2 regions of the Caballeronia sp. LZ028 genome follow, and region 1 is predicted to be linked to the other one. Evidence: riboswitches for the same ligand, from Rfam matches in the RefSeq annotation. Region 1 holds a riboswitch; the other holds the start of a gene.
The links. Region 1 has a riboswitch for manganese ahead of QCE58_RS01955 (sodium:calcium antiporter). Riboswitches for the same ligand answer to the same signal wherever they lie in the genome.
Positions count from the first base shown of each region.

Region 2: it holds a riboswitch for manganese, as region 1 does, so the genes downstream of both, mntP (manganese efflux pump MntP) here and QCE58_RS01955 (sodium:calcium antiporter) in region 1, are expected to answer to the same signal.

Region 1 covers NZ_JARUXN010000001.1:412,347-423,741, reverse strand. The annotation lists gene QCE58_RS01990 (flagellin) at 1-312, shown strand, start outside; gene fliD (flagellar filament capping protein FliD) at 515-2,077, shown strand; gene QCE58_RS01980 (flagellar protein FliT) at 2,096-2,395, shown strand; gene QCE58_RS01975 (tetratricopeptide repeat protein) at 2,565-4,919, shown strand; gene vioA (dTDP-4-amino-4,6-dideoxy-D-glucose aminotransferase VioA) at 4,922-6,070, shown strand; gene QCE58_RS01965 (hypothetical protein) at 6,104-7,225, shown strand; gene QCE58_RS01960 (hypothetical protein) at 7,222-8,073, shown strand; gene QCE58_RS01955 (sodium:calcium antiporter) at 8,218-9,228, opposite strand; yybP-ykoY riboswitch at 9,317-9,492, opposite strand; gene QCE58_RS01950 (ABC transporter substrate-binding protein) at 9,656-11,251, shown strand; gene QCE58_RS01945 (MBL fold metallo-hydrolase) at 11,258-11,395, opposite strand, start outside.
Region 2 covers NZ_JARUXN010000003.1:170,322-181,716, reverse strand. The annotation lists gene QCE58_RS18415 (PLP-dependent aminotransferase family protein) at 1-1,280, shown strand, start outside; gene alr (alanine racemase) at 1,312-2,415, opposite strand; gene QCE58_RS18405 (DUF6632 domain-containing protein) at 2,590-3,021, shown strand; gene mntP (manganese efflux pump MntP) at 2,987-3,556, opposite strand; yybP-ykoY riboswitch at 3,566-3,736, opposite strand; gene QCE58_RS18395 (PQQ-binding-like beta-propeller repeat protein) at 3,832-5,532, opposite strand; gene QCE58_RS18390 (hypothetical protein) at 5,652-5,774, shown strand; gene QCE58_RS18385 (membrane-bound PQQ-dependent dehydrogenase, glucose/quinate/shikimate family) at 5,816-8,317, opposite strand; gene QCE58_RS18380 (hypothetical protein) at 8,476-8,799, opposite strand; gene QCE58_RS18375 (hypothetical protein) at 8,852-9,100, opposite strand; gene QCE58_RS18370 (hypothetical protein) at 9,222-9,593, shown strand; gene QCE58_RS18365 (amino acid aminotransferase) at 9,598-10,797, opposite strand; gene QCE58_RS18360 (amino acid permease) at 10,847-11,395, opposite strand, start outside.

The sequences.
Region 1 (11,395 bases):
ACGGTCGCGAACCTCGACATCAGCACCACGACGGGCGCCAACGTCGCGCTGGTCTCGATCGACAACGCACTGCAGACGCTGAACAACGTGCAGGCAACGCTGGGTGCAGCCCAGAACCGTCTGAGCGCAATCGCTTCGTCGCAGCAAGCTGAATCGACCGACCTGTCGTCGGCTCAGTCGCAGATCACCGACGCGAACTTCGCGCAGGAAACGGCGAACCTCAGCAAGGCTCAAGTGCTGCAACAGGCTGGTATCTCGGTGCTCGCGCAAGCGAACTCCCTGCCGCAGCAAGTTCTGAAGCTCCTCGGCTAAGCGGTACGCCAAGGTAGCACCCGACGCCGGATCTTCATCCCGAAGATCCGGCGTCGGGCCGTCCCGGCGACGAAACCACGTTTCGATCTCTTGCGTGTGCGCCCGCGCCCACGAGCGCACACGCAAGAGTTTGTTTCCCGCAACGAGCAGTTGACTGCGATCACGCGCAATCAGGCGACAGCGCGATACACGGAGTTACCCGATGTCCACGATCAGTACGGCCACCACGGCGGCGACCGCCGCGCAGACCCAGGCGTCCGCGAACGCGGCGCTTGCCGAAGCAGCGCAATCCATCATCAGCGGCGCGACGGGCAACTCGTCGATGGACGTCAACGCGCTCGTCACCGCGATGGTCAACGCGAAAACGGCCGGCCAGAGCGCATCGCTCGCCGCCGCGCAATCGAACGACAACACGAAGCTCTCGGCGATCGGCACGCTGTCGTCGGCGCTCTCGACGCTGCAAACCACGATGACGAGCCTGACCGACGGCTCGCTGATGTCGACCTTCACGACCAACGTGACGGGCACCGGCATCACCGCATCGGGCGCCGCCGGCGCCGTGGCGGGCAGCTACGACGTGACGGTCTCGCAGATCGCGAAGGCGCAATCGCTGACGTCGACCGGCTTCGCGACGGACGAAAAGCTCGGCACCGGCACGATGCAGATCAGCGTCGGCTCCAAGTCGATGTCGATCAACATCACGAGCAGCAACAACACGCTTTCGGGCATCGCCGCCGCGATCAACAACGCGTCCGGCAATCCGGGCGTGAGCGCGACGATCGTGACCGGCACGGACGGCCAGCATCTGGTGCTCAACTCCACGACGACGGGCGCGTCGAACGTCATCTCGACCACGATCACCGGCGCGGCCAGCGGCAGCGACCTGAACAAGCTCGGGGTCTCGTCGACGGCCGGCGCAAACGGCGCGGCGTCCACGATTTCCGACGATTCCGTCACCAACGGCTGGTCGCAAAGCGCGACCGCGCAGGACGCGATGTACAAGGTCGGCGGCGTCGCGGGCACGAGTTCGAGCAACACGGTCACGAGCGCGATCAAGGGCGTGACGCTGAACCTGACGGCGGCGGCGGTGACGACCCCGGCGAGCACGCAGACGGTCACGATCTCGCAGGACACGTCGTCGATTTCGAGCGCGATTTCGAACTTCGTCAGCCTCTACAACACGGTCGTCTCGACGATCAACTCTTATACGTCGTTCAACAGCAGCGCGTCCGCGGGCTCGCAGGGCGGCGTGCTGCTCGGCAACTCGGCGGTCAACACGATCAAGAATCAGCTTTCGGCGATCATCGGCAGCGCGGTCGGCAAGGGCAGCGGCTCGATCTCGCTGGCGTCGCTCGGCATCAGCCAGGTTTCGTCGCTCGATGCGACCGCGGAGCAGCCGGCCGGCACGCTGACCATCGACAGCGACAAGCTCACCGACGCGCTGACGAACAACGCAACCGGCGTGTCGCAGCTTTTCAACGCGATCAACGGCGTCGGCGCGCAGCTGACCGACAAGATTTCGAGCTATCTCAGCACGGGCGGCCTGCTCACGTCCGAGACGGATTCGATCAACAAGGATCTCGCCAACATCTCGACGCAGCAGACGACGCTGACCAACTACGCCGCGCAGCTCACGTCGGACTACAACGCGCAGTTCACGGCGCTCAATACGCTGATGGCGAGCATGAACCAGAACACGCAATATCTGACGGCGCTCTTCGGCGGCACGAACAGCGCGGGCGCGATGGCGACCAACAAGTCCTAAAAGCGGAGAACCGGCACGATGAACCAGGACGCTCTCGTCGAACAACTGTTCGCACTGACGAAAGACATGGAAACGGCGGCCACGCTCGCGGACTGGCCGCGCGCAGCGGAGCTCGATGCCGCGCGCACGCCGCTTTTGCAGGCGCTGACGCGCGAGCAGAGCCCGCAGGCGCTCGCGAAAATCCGCGAAATCCAGGGTATCGACGCTGCCGTGCTCGCGGACGCGAGCGCGACCCGCACCGGTCTCGCCGCCGAATATCACGCGGCGATGAAGCGCGTGAACGCCGTCAACCGCTACCAGCAAGGCGCGCGGTTCTAGAAACACCGCGCTTTCGCTTCAGTTTTCCCCCGATGCCCGCTTCACGCGGGCATTTTTTCGCCCGCTGGCGATCCCCCGAATTACGGCGGCTTTCCCGCTCATCTCCGCGCTTCGGTTTGGCGGCCTCGCTTGGATAATCAGTTCAATCGCAAGGAGCACGCCGAAGATCATGAGCATTTCCCTACAGGTTCCGGACGCCACGACGCTGACGCCGGAGCAACAGTTCGAGCAGGACATCGCGACCGTCATGCAGTCGGCGCTGGAGAATCATCACGCCGGCAATCATGCCGACGCCGAAGCGCTCTATCGCGCGATTCTCGATCACAAGCCGGATCACGCGGACGTGCTGTACAACCTCGCGGTTCTCTTTATCCAGACGCAACGTCCGGACGACGCGGTGCCGCTGTTCGAATCCGTGCTCGGCCTGCGTCCGGACAACGGCCAGTACTGGGTCTCGTACATCGACGCGCTCGCGCGCACCAATCAGACGCAGGCTGCCTGGTTCGCGGTTGAAATGGCGCAGCAGCGCGGCGCGCGCGGTCCGGCGATGGACGGCCTGATCGAGCGCCTGTCGCACCCGAATGGCTACGCGGCGGCCGTGCTCGCCGAGGCCTCGCAGCTCGCGCGCCTCGCGCCGAAGACCGTCGATGGCAGCGCGGACGACGCGTCGCAATCGACCGCCGGCAAGCGCGGCAATCCCACGCCGCAGGACCTGAACCAGTTCGCGTCGCTTTACAACAAGGGCCGCCACGACGAAGCGATCAAGCTGGCGCGCGTGCTCGTCGAACGTTATCCGCATCACGTCGGCGCGCAGCGTTCGCTCGGCCTGGCGCTGTACTCGCACGGCCGCTTCGTCGAAGCCATCGAGCCGCTCGGCCGCACGGTCGAGCTGGAGCCCGCGGACCAGCATTCGCGCATGCTGTTCGCGAGCGCGCTGCAGGTTCATGGCGACAACGTCGGCGCCGAGCGGCAGTGCCGTCTGGTGATCGCGCGCGACCCGAATCACGCGGAAGCGCATCGCGTGCTCGGCGTGTCGCTGTCGGCGATGCGCCGTCACGCCGAAGCCATCGAAGCCTGCGAACGGGCGATCGAGCTCGCGCCGAAAAACGGCGACATGCACGGCGCGCTCGGCGTCGTGCTGATGGACGACGGTCAGATCGCGCGCGCCGAAGGCACCTTCCGCAAGGCGCTCGAGTGCAACCCGATCGACTTCATTTCGCACAGCAATCTGCTGTTCTGCCTCACGCACCGTACCGATCTGACGCCCGTCGCGCTCTTCGACGAACATCGCGAATTCGACCGCCGTCACGGCGATCCGGCGCGCCGCCTGTGGCGCGCGCACGAGAACGCGAAGGATCCGCACAAGACGCTGCGCGTCGGTCTCGTGTCCGGCGACTTGTTCCGCCACGCCGTCGCATCGTTTCTGGAACCCGTGCTCGCATTGCTCGCGAAGGATCCGGGCATCGAGATTCACGTCTACAGCACCCATGCGCGCGAGGATTCGACGACGCAGCGCCTGCGCGGCCACGCGCCACGCTGGAACGTCGTCTCGGGCTTGTCGGACGATGCGTTCGTCGAGAAAGTGCGCGCCGACGGCATCGATATCCTGATCGACCTGTCGGGCCATACCGGCCGCAACCGCCTGCGCGCCTTCGCACGCAAGCCCGCGCCGGTCCAGGCGTCGTGGATCGGCTATCCGCAGACGACCGGCGTCAGCGCCATCGACTATTACTTCGCGAACCGCACGCCGCATTTCTCGCCGATCGACGACCAGTTCGTCGAAAAGATCGCGTACCTGCCGGCGGCGGCGCCGTTCCTGCCCGATGCGAATTCGCCGCCGGTCAATCTGCTGCCCGCGCTCCACAAGGGCTACGTCACGTTCGGCAGCTTCAACCGCGTGTCGAAGCTGCGCCGCGAGGTGATCGCGCTGTGGGCGCGCGTGCTGCACGCCGTGCCGGATTCGAAGATGCTGATGGGCGCGATGCCCGACGACAGCGCCGTCGCGGAACTGGGCAAGTGGTTCGCCGAAGAAGGCATCGCCGCGGACCGGCTTGCGCTGCTCAAGCGCTCGAACGTGTCGGTGTATCTGCAGCAGCATCATCAGGTCGATCTGTGTCTCGACACCTTCCCGTATGCGGGCGGCACGACGACGCTGCACGCGCTCTGGATGGGCGTGCCGACGCTGACGCTGCTCGGCGACACGATGCCCGGCCGCGCGGGCGGCACGTTGATGAGCCAGGTCGGACTCGAATCGTTCATCGCACGCGACGCGGATGAATTCGTCGCGAAGGGCGTCGCGTACGCAAGCGATCTGAATGCGCTCGCGGCCCTGCGCACCGGCATGCGCGAGCGCTGCTCGGAATCGGCGCGCTTCCGTCCGGACGTGATCGCCGCGAGCATGAGCCACGCGCTTCGTCACATGTGGCAGCGCTGGTGCGCCGGCCTGCCCGCCGAATCTTTCGATACCGAACTCCTCGCCGCCGCGCCCGCCGCAGCGAATTCAGCAGCCACCACGCAAGGTTGATCATGAGCGCCATTCCTCTCTTTCGCGAGCAGCCCGCCATCGACGAGCGTATCTTCGTCACGCAGCCGCATCTGCCGCCGCTCGACGAATTCGTTCCGTATCTCGAGAAGATCTGGGAAAACAAGACGCTGACCAACGGCGGCCCGTTTCATCAGCAGCTCGAACAGGCGCTGTGCGAATACCTCGGCGTGCAGCACCTCGCGCTGTTCTCGAACGGCACGACGGGTCTCGTCACCGCGCTGCAGGCGCTGCGCATCACGGGCGAAGTGATCACCACGCCGTATTCGTTCGTCGCGACCGCGCATTCGCTGCTGTGGAACGGCATCAAGCCGGTGTTCGTCGACGTGGACCCGGTCACGCTGAATCTGGATCCGCGTCAGATCGAAGCCGCCATCACGCCGCAGACCACCGCGATCATGCCGGTGCACTGCTACGGCCAGCCGTGCGACGTCGAAGCGATCCAGGCGATCGCCGACAACTACAACTTGAAGGTGATCTACGACGCCGCGCACGCGTTCGGCGTGCGCAACGAGGCGGGCAGCATCCTCACGCACGGCGACCTGTCGGTGCTGAGCTTCCACGCGACGAAAGTCTTCAACACGTTCGAGGGCGGCGCGATCGTCTGCCCGGACGCGAAGGTGAAGCAGCGCATCGACCATCTGAAGAACTTCGGCTTCGTCAACGAGACGACCGTGGTCGCGGCCGGCATCAACGGCAAGATGAGCGAAATCAATGCGGCATTCGGCCTGTTGCAGCTTCAGCACATCGATCGCGCGCTCGCGCGCCGTCAGGAGATCGACGCGCTGTATCGCACCCTGCTCGCCGACGTCGACGGCATCGTGCCACTGCCCGGTCTTGCGGGCGGCGCGACGAACCACTCGTATTTCCCAGTGCTCGTGCAAAGCGACTACAAGCTGACGCGCGACGAGCTGTATCAGCGTCTGCGCGATCACGAGATTTTCGGCCGCCGCTATTTCTATCCGCTGATTTCGGATTTCCCGATGTATCGCGGCCTGCCCTCCGCGCAGCCGAGCCGACTGCCGAACGCGCAGGAAGCATCGCGCAAGGTGCTGTGCCTGCCGATCTATCCGGCGCTCGCGGACCGCGACGTCGAGCGCGTCGTGGACGTGATCCGCGCGGCCAACGTCTAAGGCCCGGCAGCCCGGCGCACGCAGGATCGACCCATGCACGTGTTTCTTCTCTTCAGCGGCACCAACGATCGCGCCGTCGTCGCGCTGCTGCGCGCGATCGGCAAGCTCGGGCAACAGGCGGCGGTGATCGCGCGTTCGGCCGCCGATCCGGTTCTGTCGAGCGCGTATCGCGATCTCGTGGTCGCCGTGCGCGAAAACGACACGCTCTCGGTCCCGCTGCTCGCCGGTTATATCGCGCAGGCGAAGGCGAAGTTCGGCGCGCGCCGCGTGACGCTCGTGCCGATCTCCGAATTCTTCAACACCTTCCTGCTGAATCACAAGGAAGCGCTGGAATCCATCGACGGCGTGCATGTGCCGCTCGTCGATCCGTCGCTGTACGCGAAGCTCACGAACAAGGCGAGCGCCACCGAGTTCTTCGCGCGCGAAGGCATCGCGCCGCCGCCCGAATACGCGGGCATCGACGATGCCGTGGTGCCTTTCGTCGCCAAGCCGAAATGCAACGTCGACGGCAAGCGCGTGCTTTATCCGGTGCTCGTGAAAAGCGACGCGGACCTCGCCGCTTTCAAGGCGAGCGAAGATCCGTCGCACTATTTCTTTCAGCACTTCGTGACGGGACGCAGCTTTTATCTGCTCGCCTATTTCGCGCGCACGGGCGAAGTCTTCTGCTCGTCGCAGGAAAACCTCGCGCAGCAGCCCGGCGGCAAGTCGATCGTGCTCGCGCGCACCGCCGATTTTCATGCGAGCGATATCGGCGTGAAGCTGCGGCAGGCGCTTTCGCAATGCGGCTATTTCGGCTTCGCGATGATCGAATGCATCGTCGGGGACGACGGCGCGTACTTCATCGAAATGAATCCCCGTCCGTGGGGACCGCTCGACCTGTGCCTGAACCACGACTGCGGCATCGTCGAAGCTTTCGTGGGCGACTGGGCGACGGAAGATGCAACCGCTTATCAAGGCCGGCGCCTTTCGCGCGCACGCCACGCCACGTATCTGTGGACGGGCGGCATCGTGAACACATGGCGCCGGCGCCGGACGACCGTGCATCGCTATGGCAGCGAAGCGCGTCTCGCGGGCGCTGCGTTGCGCGCCCTGGCCGGCGACGTCTATCTCGCAAGCGACAGCTGGCGAATCTTTTACAAGGAACTATGGAAATGACCTCTGGCGCCACCGCAGTCAAGGAGCGGCTCGCTCAACTCTACGGAGAAGTCTCCAAGCACTCGGGGTATCAGACGATCCCCGACTTCGTCGCGAGTACGCTCGGTTATCAGGAGACCATTCAGAGCCAATGGCGCGGCGACCGCAACCGCCTCGACTGGATTCTCGCGCATCGCGCGCCGCAAGCCGGCGAGCGCTGGGCCGACTTCGGCGCGAATACGGGCTTCTTCACGTACACGATCGCGCATGCGCATCCCGATGCGCGCGTGACGGCGATCGAAGCGAACGCCGAACACGCGAAGTTCCTGCGCGAACTCGGCGATGCCTTCTCGATCGGCAATGTCGACGTGCATCACGAAGCGCTGCCCTTCGATGGCCTCGACAAGCTGTCGGACATCGACGTGCTTTTGCATCTGAATGTGCTGCATCACGCGGGCGCGGATTTCGACCGCGAATATGTGACCGGCGCGCACGACTTTCCAGCGTATGCGGTCGCTTATCTGAAGAAGCTGCGTCAGGCGTCGCGCTCGCTCGTGTTCCAGCTCGGCTGCAATCTGTGGGGCGACAAGACGCATCCGCTGCAGCCGGGCGCGACCGATGCGGAGCGTCTCGCGTATGTGTCGAAGCTGCTGACGGACGCCGGCTGGCGCATTCGCGATCTCGCGTACGCGAAGAAGACGACCGACGCGCCGATCGCCTATGCCGATCTCGGCAAGGACGTCATCGAAGCGCTGAACGGCCAGCACGGACAAGCCGAACTGCGCCTCTTCGCCGACGCGCTCGCGCCGTATGCGCTGGAACAGCACATCGGCGAGTTTTATCGGCGCGCGATTTACATCGTCGATTAATTGACGGACGGCACTAAAGTTATCGGCGCACGTGCCGATAACCCCTATAAGAACAACAAGAACGACGTGCCGGTTTTCTCGGCGCGCTGCTTCGCTCTTCGATGCCCGCCTCGCGCGGGCATTCTTCTTTGTGCCGCAGCTTTGTCAGCGCCCGAGCGTCAACGCGAGATAGGCCGCGTACAGCACGCCGTTGCCGAGCAGCGCCCACAGCACGACGCCGTTCTCCTTCGCATTGAAGCGCAGCCACGCCGCCGCCGCGAGCGTGATGAGCACGCCCGTCAGCACTTCGATACGCGGCTCCCACGGCGTCAGCATGATGCCGATGGCCGGCAGCAACGTCCCTTGAAACACCATCGCGCCGGTGATGTTGCCGAACGCGAGCGTGTCCTTTCCTCGGCGCGCCCACAGAATGCTGTTCACTTTCTCGGGCAGTTCCGTCGCGATCGGAATGATGATGAGCGACAGCAGCAGCGCCGAAATTCCCAGCGCATGCGACACGCCCTCGACGCCGTGAATGAAGCCCTTCGCGCCGCCGACGAGCAGCACGATGCCGAAGAAAAACTGCAGCATGATCGTGCCGAGCGACGTTTTCAAACCGAGACGCGAAGCGAACAAGGCCTCGGGCGCTTCCGTTCCGTGTCCGCCCTCGACGAGCTTCGCCGAAGCCTTGAACGTCGAAATCACATAAACGATATAGAGCGCGACGAGCCCGACCGCGAACAACGCGCGCACTTGCCACGCGTGATGCGGCACGAACATCGCGGCGCACGCGATGAGAAACGCGACCAGAAAGAAGTTCAGATCGCGCACGAAGCCGCTGCGCTCCGGCACGATGCGCCCGCTCATGCCGCGCGACTTGAGGATCGCGAACGTCATCAGACACGTCGAAAGCGTCGCGAGCATAAGCGGCGCGCCGAGAATCGCGCCGACGCCGATCTCTTCGTTGACCGCACGGCTCGTCGTGCCGCCGAGCAGCGCGATGATCGGCACCGTCGTCTCGGGCAATGCCGTGCCGACCGCCGCGAACAGCGATCCGGTCACGCCTTCGGAAATGCCGAGCCGTTCGCCGAGATGTTCGAGCGCATTCGTGAATAGCTCCGCCGCGACCAGGATGATCGCGAGCATCAGCGCGAGTTCGAGAAAGAGCATCGTCATGCGGCACCTCGCATCGAAACATGCGACGGGTGCGCGAGCGTGCGCGGGAAACGGGGATGTTGTAGTTGTGGGGACACGATGATTCCACGGCCGGACGTCGAGCGAACCACGATGCGCCACGCGCCGTCCGGCCAGGAACGACATAGCGCATCGATGGTCTCGCCAAACCGTTCCGGTCGAACGCGCCACGGCAGCAGGGCCGAGGATGTTGACGCGTTCTCCTTCGCTCGCGAAGGAAGGCTACTCCCCAAAGAAGGCGCAAGTTTAGCCCGATGCGCCCCGTTTCGGCAACCCGCGGAATAAGCGTATGCCGATCGGATCGTTGTCGTCGACGGATGCATCCGCTAATCTGGCCGCGCCGGGCGCGTCGCTTGCTGCGCGTGCTCAAGCTCATCCACGAACAAAAATGAAGATCACGGGAGATCTCATGCGTCTGAAACTCTTCGCCGCGGCCGCCGCGATGGCCATGCTCGCCGCGCCGATGCTCGCGATGTCCAAGCCGCTCACCGTCTGCACCGAATCGAGCCCGGACGGCTTCGATGTCGTGCAATTCAATTCGCTCGTAACGACCAACGCATCGGCGGATGTCATCTTCAATACGCTCGTCTCCTACGACGAAGCCGCGAAGAAGGTCGTGCCCTCGCTCGCGGAAAAGTGGGACGTGACGAGCGACGGGCTCACGTACACATTCCATCTGCGTCCGAACGTTCAGTTTCAGACGACCGATTACTTCAAGCCGACGCGTCCGCTCAGTGCCGACGACGTCGTGTTCACGTTCTCGCGCATGCTCTCGGACGACAATCCGTGGCACAAGATCGCGGGCGCGAGCGGCTTTCCGCACGCGCAGTCGATGGGCCTCGTGAAGCTCATCAAGGCCGTATCGAAAGTCGATGACCATACCGTGAAGTTCGAGCTCAACGAGCCGAACGCGACCTTCGTGCCGATCCTCACGATGGGCTTCGCATCGATCTATTCGGCCGAATATGCGGACAAGCTGCTGAAGGCGAACCAGCAGGTCGATCTGAACAGCAAGCCGATCGGCACCGGCCCGTTCGTGCTGAAGAGCTACACGAAAGATTCGGTCATCCGCTACGACGTGAATCCGTCGTACTGGGGCGCGAAACCGAAGATCGACCGGCTGATCTACGCGATCACGCCCGACGCCGCCGTGCGCGCGCAGAAGATCAAGGCGGGCGAATGCCAGATCGCGCTGTCGCCGAAGCCGCAGGACGTCATCGACGCGAAGAAGGACAAGTCGCTGAAGGTGAGCGAAGCGCCCGCATTCATGACGGCGTTCGTCGCGCTCAACACGCAGAAGAAGCCGCTCGACAATCCGAAGGTGCGTCAGGCGATCAACATGGCCTTCGATCGCACGACCTACATGAAGACCGTGTTCGACAACACGGCGACGCAAGCGGTGAACCCGTATCCGCCGAATACGTGGAGTTACGACAAGAGCATCGAGGCGTACAAATATTCATCCGCCGATGCGAAGAAGCTGCTCGCCGATGCGGGCTTTCCGAACGGTTTCGACACGACGATCTGGGTACGCCCGAACGGCAGCGTGCTCAATCCGAATCCGAAGGCGGGCGCGGAATTGCTGCAAGCCGATCTCGCGAAAATCGGCGTGAAGGCGCAGGTGAAAGTGATCGAATGGGGCGAACTCATCAAGCAGGCGAAGCAGGGTCAGCACGACATGCTGTTCATGGGCTGGGCCGGCGACAACGGCGACCCGGACAACTACATGTCGCCGCTTTTCAGTTGCAACGCGGTGAAGTCAGGCATCAACTTCGCGCGCTATTGCGATCCGCAACTGGACAAGCTCATCGCCGATGGCAAGTCGACCGCCGATGTCGCCAAACGCACGAAGTCGTATGTCGATGCGCAGAAGATCATCCACGATCAGGCGCTGTGGATTCCGCTCGTCTATCCGACGGCGGCGGCGCTCACGCGCGCGAACGTCAGCGGCTATAACGTGAGTCCGTTCGGGCGCGTGAATTTCGGCGCTGTTTCCGTGCAGTAAGCGAAGTCAGGCCGGCGTGAACCGGATCACGCCGTCAGCGCCGGTCTGACGTTTCAGCGTGCCATCGAGCCAAAGCAGATTCAGATGCGCGAGCGCTTCGCCGAGCGCGAACGTCATCTGATGAATATCGAGCTTGCGCTTGAA
Region 2 (11,395 bases), on a different contig from region 1:
AGGGCTTTCTCGTCACGTCGGCGGGACGCGTGGCGCGAGTCGCCACGCCGCCGATGCCGCTCGCGCCGCCGATTCCCGCGCGCGCCGAACGCACCGCGCCCGCCCTTTCCGCCTATGGCCGGCGCGTTTCCACACTGCCGATGCCCGTTCTCGCGCAAGTGACGAAAGGCAGCATCAACTTCCTGTACGGCGCAGTGTCCGCGCGCGACTTTCCTTCGTTGATCTGGAAACGCGCGTATCAAGCCGAACTGCTGCATCAACCGGACAGCCTCTATTACGTCGCGCCCGAAGGCGACGCGTCGCTCAGGCGCGCGTTGCAGGCGTATCTCGGCCGCGCGCGCGGGCTCGTCTGCGATAGCGATCAGATCGTCGTCGTGAACGGCACGCAGCAGGCGCTCGATCTTTGCGCGCGCCTGCTGCTCGATCCCGGCGACGCCTTCGCATTCGAAGATCCCGGCTATCTGATCGCGCGGCATTGCTTCGAGGCATCGGGCGGCGTGGCGCTGCCGGTGCCCGTCGACGAACACGGTCTCGATACGCGCGGCCTTCCCGCCGATGGACGCGCGCGGCTCGCCTACGTGACGCCATCGCACCAGTTTCCGCTGGGCGGCGTGCTGCCGATCGGCCGCCGTCTCGAATTGCTCGAATGGGCGCAACGGCACGACGCGTGGATCATCGAAGACGATTACGACGGCGAGTTCCGATACGGCCAGCGCCCGATCGACGCCTTGCAATCGATCGATACGAATGGCCGCGTGATCTACATCGGCACGTTTTCGAAGGCGCTTTCGCCGCATCTGCGGCTCGGCTACATGATCCTGCCGCACGATCTCGTGCCGGCGTTCCGTCAGGCGAAGCGGCTCGCGGATCGTCATTCGGCCGTCATCGATCAGCGCGTGCTCGCGGCGCTAATCGAAAGCGGCGCGTATGAGCGTCACGTGCGGCGCGTGCGGCGCGAATACGAACGGCGGCGCGCGGCCTTGCTCGACGCCATCGCCGATCTTCTTCCGAAGCGCGCGCACGCGACGGGCACGGCTGCCGGATTGCACGTCACGCTGTGGCTGCCCTTCATCGACGCGGCGCACGAAGCCGCGCTCGTCGCCGCCGCGCATGCGAAGGGCGTGGGCGTCTATCCGGTGTCGCCGCTTCATGTCGCGCCGTGCGGCGGCACGTCGAACCGGACGGCCGGGCTCATCCTCGGCTATGCGAGCGTGCCGGTCGAGCAGATCCGCAAAGGCATCGAAATCCTCGCCGATGTGATCGCGCATTTTCGAACGTAAGCACTGCCTTCGAGACGCGTCATCGTGAGCGTCATGCCGAATGCGCTTCTGCCCGATTCGAAACGCCCGCGTCGATCGCGACGGGCACGCGCCGCGCGAGCGCGCACATCAACTCGTAGCCGATCGTGCCGGACGGTTCGGCCACTTCATCGACCCGGACGCGTTCGCCCCATAGTTCCACCGGCGATCCGATGCCCGCAGCCGGACACGGCGCGAGATCGACGGTGAGCATGTCCATCGACACGCGTCCGACGATGCGCGTACGCACGCCATCGACGATGACGGGCGTGCCCGTCGGGGCGTGACGCGGATAGCCGTCCGCGTAGCCGCATGCGACCACGCCGATCTTCATCGCGCGATCCGCGGTGAAAGTGCGGCCATAGCCGATCGTCTCGCCCGCCGCGAGCGTCTGCACGCCGATGATGCGGCTCTCGAGCGTCATCGCCGCGCGCAACGGGAAATGCTCGATGTGGCGCGCGCAGCCCGTCGGCGAGGCGCCGTAGAGGATCGTGCCCGGCCGCACCCAGTCGCGATGCGCGCGCGGATGCCACAGCACCGCCGCCGAATTCGACAGCGAGCGCGTGCCGGGAAGATCGCGCGTGGCCGCTTCGAATTCGTCTATCTGCCAGTCGATCGCGCCTTCGTCGGCGTTCGCGAAGTGACTCATCAGGCCGATCGAGCCGATCGCCGCGATATCCGACGCCCTTTTCCAAGCCTCGACGAATTCGCCCGGCCGATAGCCGAGCCGGTTCATGCCCGAGTTCATCTTCAACTGTATGTCGATGCGCTCGTTCGGCCGCGCCGCCTTCAGCAACGCAAGCTGCTCGTCGCAATGCACCGTGACCGTGAGCCGGTGACGATCCGCCGTTTCGACATCCGCGGGCTCGAAAACGCCTTCGAGCAAAAGAATCGGCTTTTTCCAGCCGAGCTCGCGCACGCGCACGGCTTCATCGAGATCGAGCAGCGCGATGCCGTCGGCTTCAGCGAGCGCCGGATAAATGCGCTCGATGCCGTGACCATAAGCATTCGCCTTGATGACGGACCACACGCGCGACGACGGCGCCGTGCGTTTGACAAGTTGAAGATTCTGTCGGATGGCGTCGAGATGGATGCGCGCGGAAATCGGACGTGGCATGACGTGCTGGATTTGTGGTTGAAGGCAGTGGAATGATGAATCGTATCGGCCTAATGGCAGTCGTTGTTATTTTATTTGCGCCGATTTTTGGTGGAAAGGCCTGCCGCCATCGATGGCTTTCGCGGTGCGCTTCGCGGTATCTTGTCGCTCATGTCGCGCCGCCAAGGAGCCGCCATGAACGACGCCCGTCGCCTCGCCTGCCTGCGCATCGTGCTCGCCGTCGTCGGGCTGATCGCGCTCTTCGCCTTCTATCCGCTCATGCTGCTCTGGCCTTCAGGATGGGCGTGGGATGCCGGCCACGAAGGCCATTCGGAATACGCGATGATGATCGTCGGCATCTACGCGACGCTCGGCGTTTTCCTGCTGATCGCATCGCGCGAGCCGATGAGGCATCTGAGCCTCATCTGGTTCACGGTGTGGTCGAGCGTCGTGCACGGCGCGATCATGGCCGTGCAGTCGTTCGGCGGCGCGGGGCGCCACCTCGGTCATCTGGCGGGCGACGTGCCCGCGCTTTTCATCGTCGCCGCCGTGCTCGCGATTCTCACGCCGCGCGGCGGCAAGGCGCGCATCCTCAGCCGAGATGGCCGAGATGTTCGGCCAGAATGACGCTGCCGACGCCGATCAGAATCAGCCCGCCGACGATTTCCGCCCGCTTGCCGATCGTCGCGCCGACGAGCCGGCCGACCATCACGCCGATCGTCACCATCAGCATCGTCGCGAAACCGATGGTCGCGGCCGTCGAGAAGATATCGACATCGATGAACGCGAGGCCCGCGCCGACCGCCATCGCGTCGATGCTGGTCGCGAAACCGGTGAGCGCCAACACCCAGAACGAATGCGAATTGGGCTTTTCCGCTTCGTGGCTCACGCTGCTGAAACCTTCGCGGATCATGCGCGCGCCGAGCAGGAAGAGCAGGCCGAACGCGATCCAGTGATCCCACGCGGTGACATACTGCGCGGCCGCCCTGCCGAGCGCCCAGCCGACGAGCGGCGTCAGGGCTTCGATCACGCCAAAGATCACGCCGGTCTTCAACGCTTCCGCGATGCGCGGCTTGTGCAGGGTCGCGCCCTTGCCGACGGCTGCGGCGAACGCGTCGGTGGACATGGCGAAGGCTAGAAAAATTGTGGAGGCGAGATTCATCGAGTAGCGCTCTGGTCGGGCAAGATGGAACGACAGAACGCGCGCCCGACCGGTCGCGAATTCTGTCGATGGTCTTGCCAACCTTTGATGGCTGCTCATGCCACGGCCTGAACGACCGAGCGTGTTGACATGAGCGCTTTCCCTGTGCAGGAAAGCCGGCTACTCCCCAGCGAAGAACCGAGAGCTTAACATGACTTCGCGACCGTTCCACGGCGTTTCGGCTAGTTGCGGCGCGCTCGCGGCGTCACGCCCGGCGCCGCGTTCGCGCGCCGATCCTATTTCGACAACAGCCCGAACACGGCGACGCCGTTCTTCGTGCCGACATACACCTTGCCGTTCGCGATCATCGGCGTGATGAACTTGTTGCCCGCACCGAACTGGTCGCGCGTGCCGGCGTCGTTGCTGCTGTAGAGCTGGCGCGCGAGATTGGCCGCGTCGTAGGCGCGCAGCGCGCCTGTCGCGCCGTTCTCCGCCGCCCACAGAATGCCGTTCGCCGTGCCGTTCGCGGAAATGCTCGGCGTCGCGCCGGGGAAGCCGAACGCATTCGACGTCTGACTCGTCGACGTCGCCGAAAGCAACGCGTTGCTGACCGCGAACGCCCGAATGCTGTCGCCGACCGCGCCGAAATAGACCGTGTTGTTGAAATACGCGGGCGCGCCGAACATCGCCCCGCGAATCTGGCCGACGAGTTCCTGATAGATGTGGTCCGCGTTCGAATCGAACTTGCCCATCGAGAAGCGGTTCACGACGTAGATCGTCGAGTTCTTGCCCGCGCCGATCGCCAGATGCCGGACCGTGCCGCCCGCATCGGTGAAGTCCGGCAGCACCATCGCGCCGCCGGAACCGAGATCTTCGTCCTCGTTCGACTCCTGCACCGTGTTCGACGGCTCGAAATAGTCCTGCACCCTGAGCGGCGACGTTTCCAGCCGCAAAAAACCGTTGCCGAAGTTGCCGTTGATCGGCATCTCCTGCGCGTTTTGCGTCGGATCGAAGGTGCCGTTGGCGTCGAGGAAAAAGATCGCCTGGCCGTCCGATGCGAGGCCCGCGCCGCTCATCCAGATCGAGCCCATCTGGCCGTTCGGCGTGAGGTTCAGCACGCTCGCCTGTTGCAGGGTCGCGGCGTCGTAGCCCATGACCCAGCCGGTGTACGGCATGAAGTCGCAATGCGAAGTCCACGCCGTGTAGACGACGCCGTTCAGCAGCAGCAACGCCGCGCGCTCGGCGTACTGGCCGGGATCGAACGTCAGCGTGCCGTTCTGGCTGCCCGCGCCGTTGCCCGGATACGTCGCCCGGATTTCGGTGGGGCCGTTGAAGAGCTCGGCGCCCGTCGCGACATCGAGCGCGTGAATGCGCTGGTGATACGCGCCCGACGCATCCTTCGACATGCCGACGACATACATCGCGCCGTTCGGGCCGCGCGTCCGGTCGATGACCGGCGTCGCCGTGACACCGATTGTCGGCGTGATCTGATGACAGTTGTGGTCGTCGCTCGGCGACTCGCCGCTGCCGAGCGTCGAGACTTTCCACAGCACCGCGCCGCTGTCGGCGTCGAAAGCGTAGACGCTGGCGTTTTCCGTCGCGACGTAGAGCACGTTGCGCGTGCCGCCCGCGATCGGTACGCCCGCCAGAAAGAGCGGCTGCGCGTCGACGGCGCCATCGACGGAAAAGAGCGCGAGCTTGCCGAAAGTACGCTGATTGACGTTCGCCGGCGTGAGGACGGTTTCCGCGAGTTGCTGTCCGGTGCGCGCGATGTCGTTGTGCCAGGTGACGACATCTTTCGACACCGCAGCCAGAGGCGCCGATGCCCCCGCCGGGCTCGATGCCCCCGACGGGCTCGATGCCGCCGGCGGCGCGCCGCCGCTCGCCGCAGACGAAGTGGCGCTATCGCCGGAACCGCCACTGCACGCGACGACGATCGCCGCGATGAGCACAACGGCGCCGATCGCCGCGATACGAGCCGGAAAGTGCGTCTTCATCTGGATGCTCCTTCAGAGCGTTTCGCCTTTGCGTACGGTCAATTCCCCGAAAGATATTTGTTGCAATGCGTCATAATGTGCTAACCTAGGGTTATTACCTAGTTAGTACGGAGTTCATCATGGGAATCATCGCTGCCACGCCGATCGCCCTCGTTTCCTTCATCGTCGCCGCCGTCCGCAATGCGCTGAGCGCGCGCGCGAAGGTCAGCGCGCTCATGGCCGAGGCTTATCGCCGGACGTAACGTGCAGGCGCGGGAGAAAATTCCCGCGCTTTTTTTCGCATTCACTGCAACGCATAGGCGATCACATAATCGCCCGCCTTCGTGCCGAGCGAGCCATGACCGCCCGCCGTCACGAGCACATATTGCTTGCCGCTTGCATCGGCGTAGCTCATCGGCGTGGCCTGACCGCCCGCCGGCAGACGCGCCTCCCACAGCTTCTTGCCGTCGCGCACGTCGTAGGCGCGCACGTATTGATCGAGCGTGCCCGTCAGGAACGCGACGCCGCCCGCCGTCACGATCGTCCCGCCGAGGCTCGGCACGCCGAGCGGCATCGGAATCGGCAGCGGCGCGCTGTCGAAGATGGTGCCGTTCTTGTGCATCCACGCAATCTTCTGCGTGCGCAGATCGACGCCCGCGATGTAGCCCCACGGCGGCGCCTGGCACGGAATCCCGAGCGGTGAAAGAAACGCGCTGATCTCAAAGCCGAACGGCGTACCGCGCGCGAGCTTGATACCGCTCGTTTCGCTGCCTTTCTTCTCGCCGTTGTCCTCGGGAATCTTGTCACGCGGAATCAGCTTCGACGTGAACGCCATGTAGTCCGGATTCGCGATCAGAATCTGCCGCACCGGATCGACGGAAATCCCGCCCCAGTCGAATACGCCGAAGTTACCCGGAAACACGAGCGACCCCTGCTCCGACGGCGGCGTGTACGGCCCGTCGTAGCGCAGGCTCCTGAACTTGATGCGGCACCAAAGCTGATCGAACGGCGTCGTGCCCCACATGTCCGCCTCCGTCACGCGCGGCGGGTTGAAGTTGAGCGCGGAAACGGCCTGCGTCGGCGCGGTGTGATCGCCTTTCGCCGCGCCGCCCGGCACGGCGACTTCGCTGATCGGCACGATCGGCTGGCCGGTTTCGCGATTCAGCACGTAGATGCTGCCCTGCTTCGTCGATGCGATCAGCGCCGGCTGCGTGCCCTGCGCCGTCTGCAGATCGACGAGCGTCGGCTGCCCGCCCACATCCATATCCCACAGATCGTGATGCGTGAACTGATAGTTCCAGCGCAGCTTGCCCGTCGCGGCATCGAGCGCGACGACGCCCGCGCCGAACTTCTCGGCCTGTGGCGTGCGCTCGCCGCCCCACTGATCGGGCGTCTGGTTGCCCATCGGCAGAAAAATCATGCCGCGCTTTTCGTCGACGCTGAACATCGACCACATGTTCGGCGAATTGCGCACATAAGTGCCGCCCGCCGCGATCGGTTCGGTGACGTCCGGATTGCCTGGATCCCAGTTCCAGACGAGATGGCCGTCATTGACGTCGAACGCGCGGATCACGCCCGACGGCTCGTTGTTCGATTCGTTGTCGGTCACATGACCGCCGACGATCACGAGATTGCGGAACACCGCCGGCGGCGAGGTCGAGTAATAGCCGCCCGGCGTGAACGGCCCGATATTCGCGCGCAAATCGATTGCACCGTTCTTTCCGAAGCTCGCGCACGGCTTGCCGGTGTCCGCGTCGAGCGCGATCAGGCGGGCGTCGGCGGTCGGAAGGAACAGGCGATGCGGACATTCGGCCTGCGCCGTGGTTTGCGCGGGCGTCCGCACGGGCGCGGACGCTTCCGTGGGCGCGGATGCGTCGGCAGGCGCGGAGGCCGCATCGGCTTCGGCGGGCGCGCTGGCTTCGGGCGCGGCGGCAGCGGGCATCGGATGCATCGACGCATCGTAATAAGCGACGCCCCGGCAAGTCATGTGCTCCCAATGCTTGAACCCGATCGGACTCTGAATCCGCGGATCGAAACGCCACTTTTCCTTGCCGCTCGCGGCATCGAGCGCGATCGCCTTGCTATGCGGCGTGCACAGGAAAATCGTGTCGCCGACCTTGAGCGGCGTGTTCTCGTCGGTGGTTTCGGTCGGATCGTCGGGGCCGGGCATGTCGCCGGTGCGATACGTCCACGCCACCTTTAGCCGATGCGCGTTATCCGGCGTGATCTGGGCGAGCGGCGCGTAACGCTGCGCGAGCGGCGAGCCGCCATAGTCGACCCAGTCGCCCGCCGCGCGGCCGGTCGCGGCGTTGGCATCGGGCTGATTGGCGTCGGCGGCGACGTTCACGTCGATGCGCCCCGGCCGGTCGTGCGGATGATTGAACCAGGTGCCGACGCCGAGCAGCAGCGTGAGGATGATCGCGGCGGCGAGCGGCGTGCGCGCGGCGCGCGATGTCGAAGGCGGCCCGAACAACGCGCCGCGATGCACGAACGGAATCAGCAGCCAGATCGCGAGCAGCAGCCAGATCCACAGGCGCGGCATCAGTTGCCAGAAATCGAAACGCACTTCGACGACGGCCCAGATCGTCGAGGCGAACAGGAACAGCGCGAAAAGCAGCAATGCGGAGCGCCGCCGGATCAACAACAAGAGCCCGGTCAGCAGGATGGCCGCACCCGCGATCACGTAGTACCACGATCCTTTGAGCGCAACGAGATACGCTCCGCCCGCCGCCAGCAACACGCCGATGACGATAAACACGATGGCCGTAAAGAACGTGAGCGGACTGAGTCTGCCGTTGCCAGCCATGCTGAATCCTCCGTGACGATGAAAGGCGGAACACGGCCGTCGCGCGGTCGTGGTTCGGACGCTGTCGCGTGGAGGAACGGAGCAATCGCTGTGCCGTTCGGCGGGGAACGGGCGCGTGCGAGGAGTGCTTACGGATGACTTGCCGAATGAAGCCTAAATCACAGCGCCCGCGGCCAGAGCCCGCCGTGTGCGCTCGGGGGCATGACGCCTGCGACGAACGCGGCCTTCAGATCGGCGCGTTCGGAGAAACGCGGCGCATCGAACCACGCGAGGAAATCGTCGCGCCAGACGCCCCAGGCGTTTTCGTCGAAATCGAAGTCTTCGTCGAGGCGGCCGTTGTCGCGCAAATAGGCGCCGACCACTTGCGTGCCGTTCCAGTACGCGACGGCGACATCACTGAGATCGGCCGTCACGCCGCGCGGCAGATCGCGCAGCATCATCGCGACGTGCGCCTTGAACGATTTGAATTCGGTCGGTCTCATCGCCTGCTCCGCTTCAAAAAAGTGCGTGAAAAAACTGCGTGCGCGTGCCCGTTCATCTGAACACGCCCTTGTTCAAGTCTTTTTCGAACGCGGCGGTCCATTGCGTGCCGTGTCCGATGCGATATTCGCGTTCCTTCAACGTGGAACGTCGCGTGATGGTGACGACGCCCTGCAACGGATAAACATCGTCCACGACATCGGACGCGCCGCCTTCGTGCACCAGAAAATCGCTCTCGTCGAGCCGATGGCGCGCGAGAATCGCGAGGAAATCCGCTCTTTCGTCCGGCGCGATCACAGTCATGTCGCCCTCCATGATCGAATGCTGCTTCCATTCAAAGTAGCACACGCGCGGAGGAACGTCGGCGCGTATCTTGCGAGGAGCGCGGGACGGCGCACGCGCTTTTTCCGGGAGTCGATAGCCGATGAATCGCAAAACGATGTTTCTATGCGCAGCGGCGCTGGCCGTCTGCACGCACGCACGCGCCGACGACGCCGTCTGCGGCACGCTCGAAAGCGCCACGAACGGGCAGGACGGCATGATCGCGCTGCGCGAAGGGGAAAGCGTGAATTTCTGGCGGGGCGGCGCCGTGCGGCACGGCGCGCTGCATGTGTACAAGGACGGCGAGGTGTATCGCGTGTACTGGCAGCCGGAAGGAAGCGGCGATATCTACGTGCTCGCGAACGAAGGCACGAGTGCCGTGCGGCTCATTCTGACGCCGCCGCGCGGCACGAAAGTCGAGACGGGACCGGGCAGCCTTCCGCCGCAGAAAGTGCTGTCCTGTCCCGCGATGTAGCGATTTACTTCGCCGCCAGCACCTTGCCGATGGCATCGGCGACGATCTGCACGTTGCTGTCGTTCAGGCCCGCGACGCACATGCGGCCCGAGCGCAGGATGTACACGCCGAATTCCTCCTTGAGCCGGTCGGCTTGATCCGCGACCAGACCCGTGTACGTGAACATGCCGCGCTGCTTGATATACCGCGTGAGCATCTCGCCGCGAACGTGATCCTTCAGTCCGTCGTGGATCGCCTGACGCATGCGCGCGATGCGCTGGCACATCGACGCGAGTTCCTTTTCCCACGACTGTTTAAGTTCGGGCGTGTTCAGCACATGCGTGACGATCTTCGCGCCGTGCGTCGGCGGATTGCTGTAGTTCGCGCGTACCGCGCTCGTCAGCTGGCCGAGCACGCGATCGGCTTCGGCGGCATCGTCGCAAATGACGTGCAGGCCGCCGCAGCGCTCGCCGTACAGCGAGAAATTCTTCGAGAACGAATTGGCGATGAACGCCGGCACGCCACGGCGCGCGAGTTCGCGCACGGCGAACGCGTCGTCGTCGAGACCGGAACCGAAGCCCTGATACGCCATATCGACGAACGGCAGCAGATCGCGCTTTTGCAGCACGTCGATGATCTTCACCCATTGCGCCTGATCGAGATCGACGCCCGTCGGGTTATGACAGCACGCGTGCAGCAGCACGACGCTCTTCGCGGGCAGCTTGTCGATGGCGTCGAGCATCGCATCGAAGCGCAGTCCGCCGGTGGCTTCGTCGTAATACGGATACGTGTTCACTTCGAAACCCGCGCGCTCGAAGATGAAACGATGGTTCTCCCACGTCGGATCGCTCACCCACACTTGCGACTTCGGAAAGTAGCGCTTGATGAAATCCGCGCCGACCTTCAGCGCGCCCGATCCGCCGAGCGTCTGCACGCTCGCGATGCGGCCATCGGCGCGCGCCGGGCTGTCGTTGCCGAACACGAGCGCCTGCACGGCGTCGCGATAATGCGCGAAACCGGCCATCGGCAAATACGGTTTCGGGCCGAGGTCTTTCAGGATCGACAGTTCCGCCTCGCGCACGGCCTGCATCACGGGCAAACGGCCTTCGTCGTCAAAGTAAATGCCGATGCTCAGGTTGACCTTATTGGTGCGCGGATCTTTCTGGAAGTTTTCGTTCAGCGACAGGATCGGGTCGCCGGGGTAAGCATCGATATGTTCGAACATGGTGACTTATAGGACGAGAGAGGACGAGAGATCAGCAAGCGCGGCCGCGTCAGTCTCCGCGCGCGGCCCGAGTTTTGAGATAGTAGCCGATTCCGAGAACGGCCAGCCAGACCGGAATCAGGTACACGGACAGGCGCAGATCCGGAATCTCGTACATCACCCAGACGATGCCCGCGAGAAACGCGAGCACGACGTAGTTCGTGAACGGATGCAGAAAGCTCGGAAACGAGGTCGCTTCGGCGTTCGCGCGCTTCTGCCGGCGGAACATGAGATGGATGATGCTGATCATCGCCCAGTTGATGACGAGCGCCGACACCGCGAGTCCCATCAAGAGGCCGAACGCGCGCCCCGGAATCACATAGTTGATGACGACGCACGCCGCCGTCACCAGCGCCGACACCGCCAGCGCCGCGAGCGGAATGCCGCGTCCGCTCACGTTGAGCAGCGCGCGCGGCGCGTTGCCTTGCTGCGCGAGGCCGTACAGCATGCGGCTGTTCGCATAGACGCCGCTGTTGTACACGGAGAGCGCGGCCGTCAGCACGATCACGTTGAGCACGTTCGCGACGACCGTGCTGTTCATCTCGCGGAAAATCAGCAC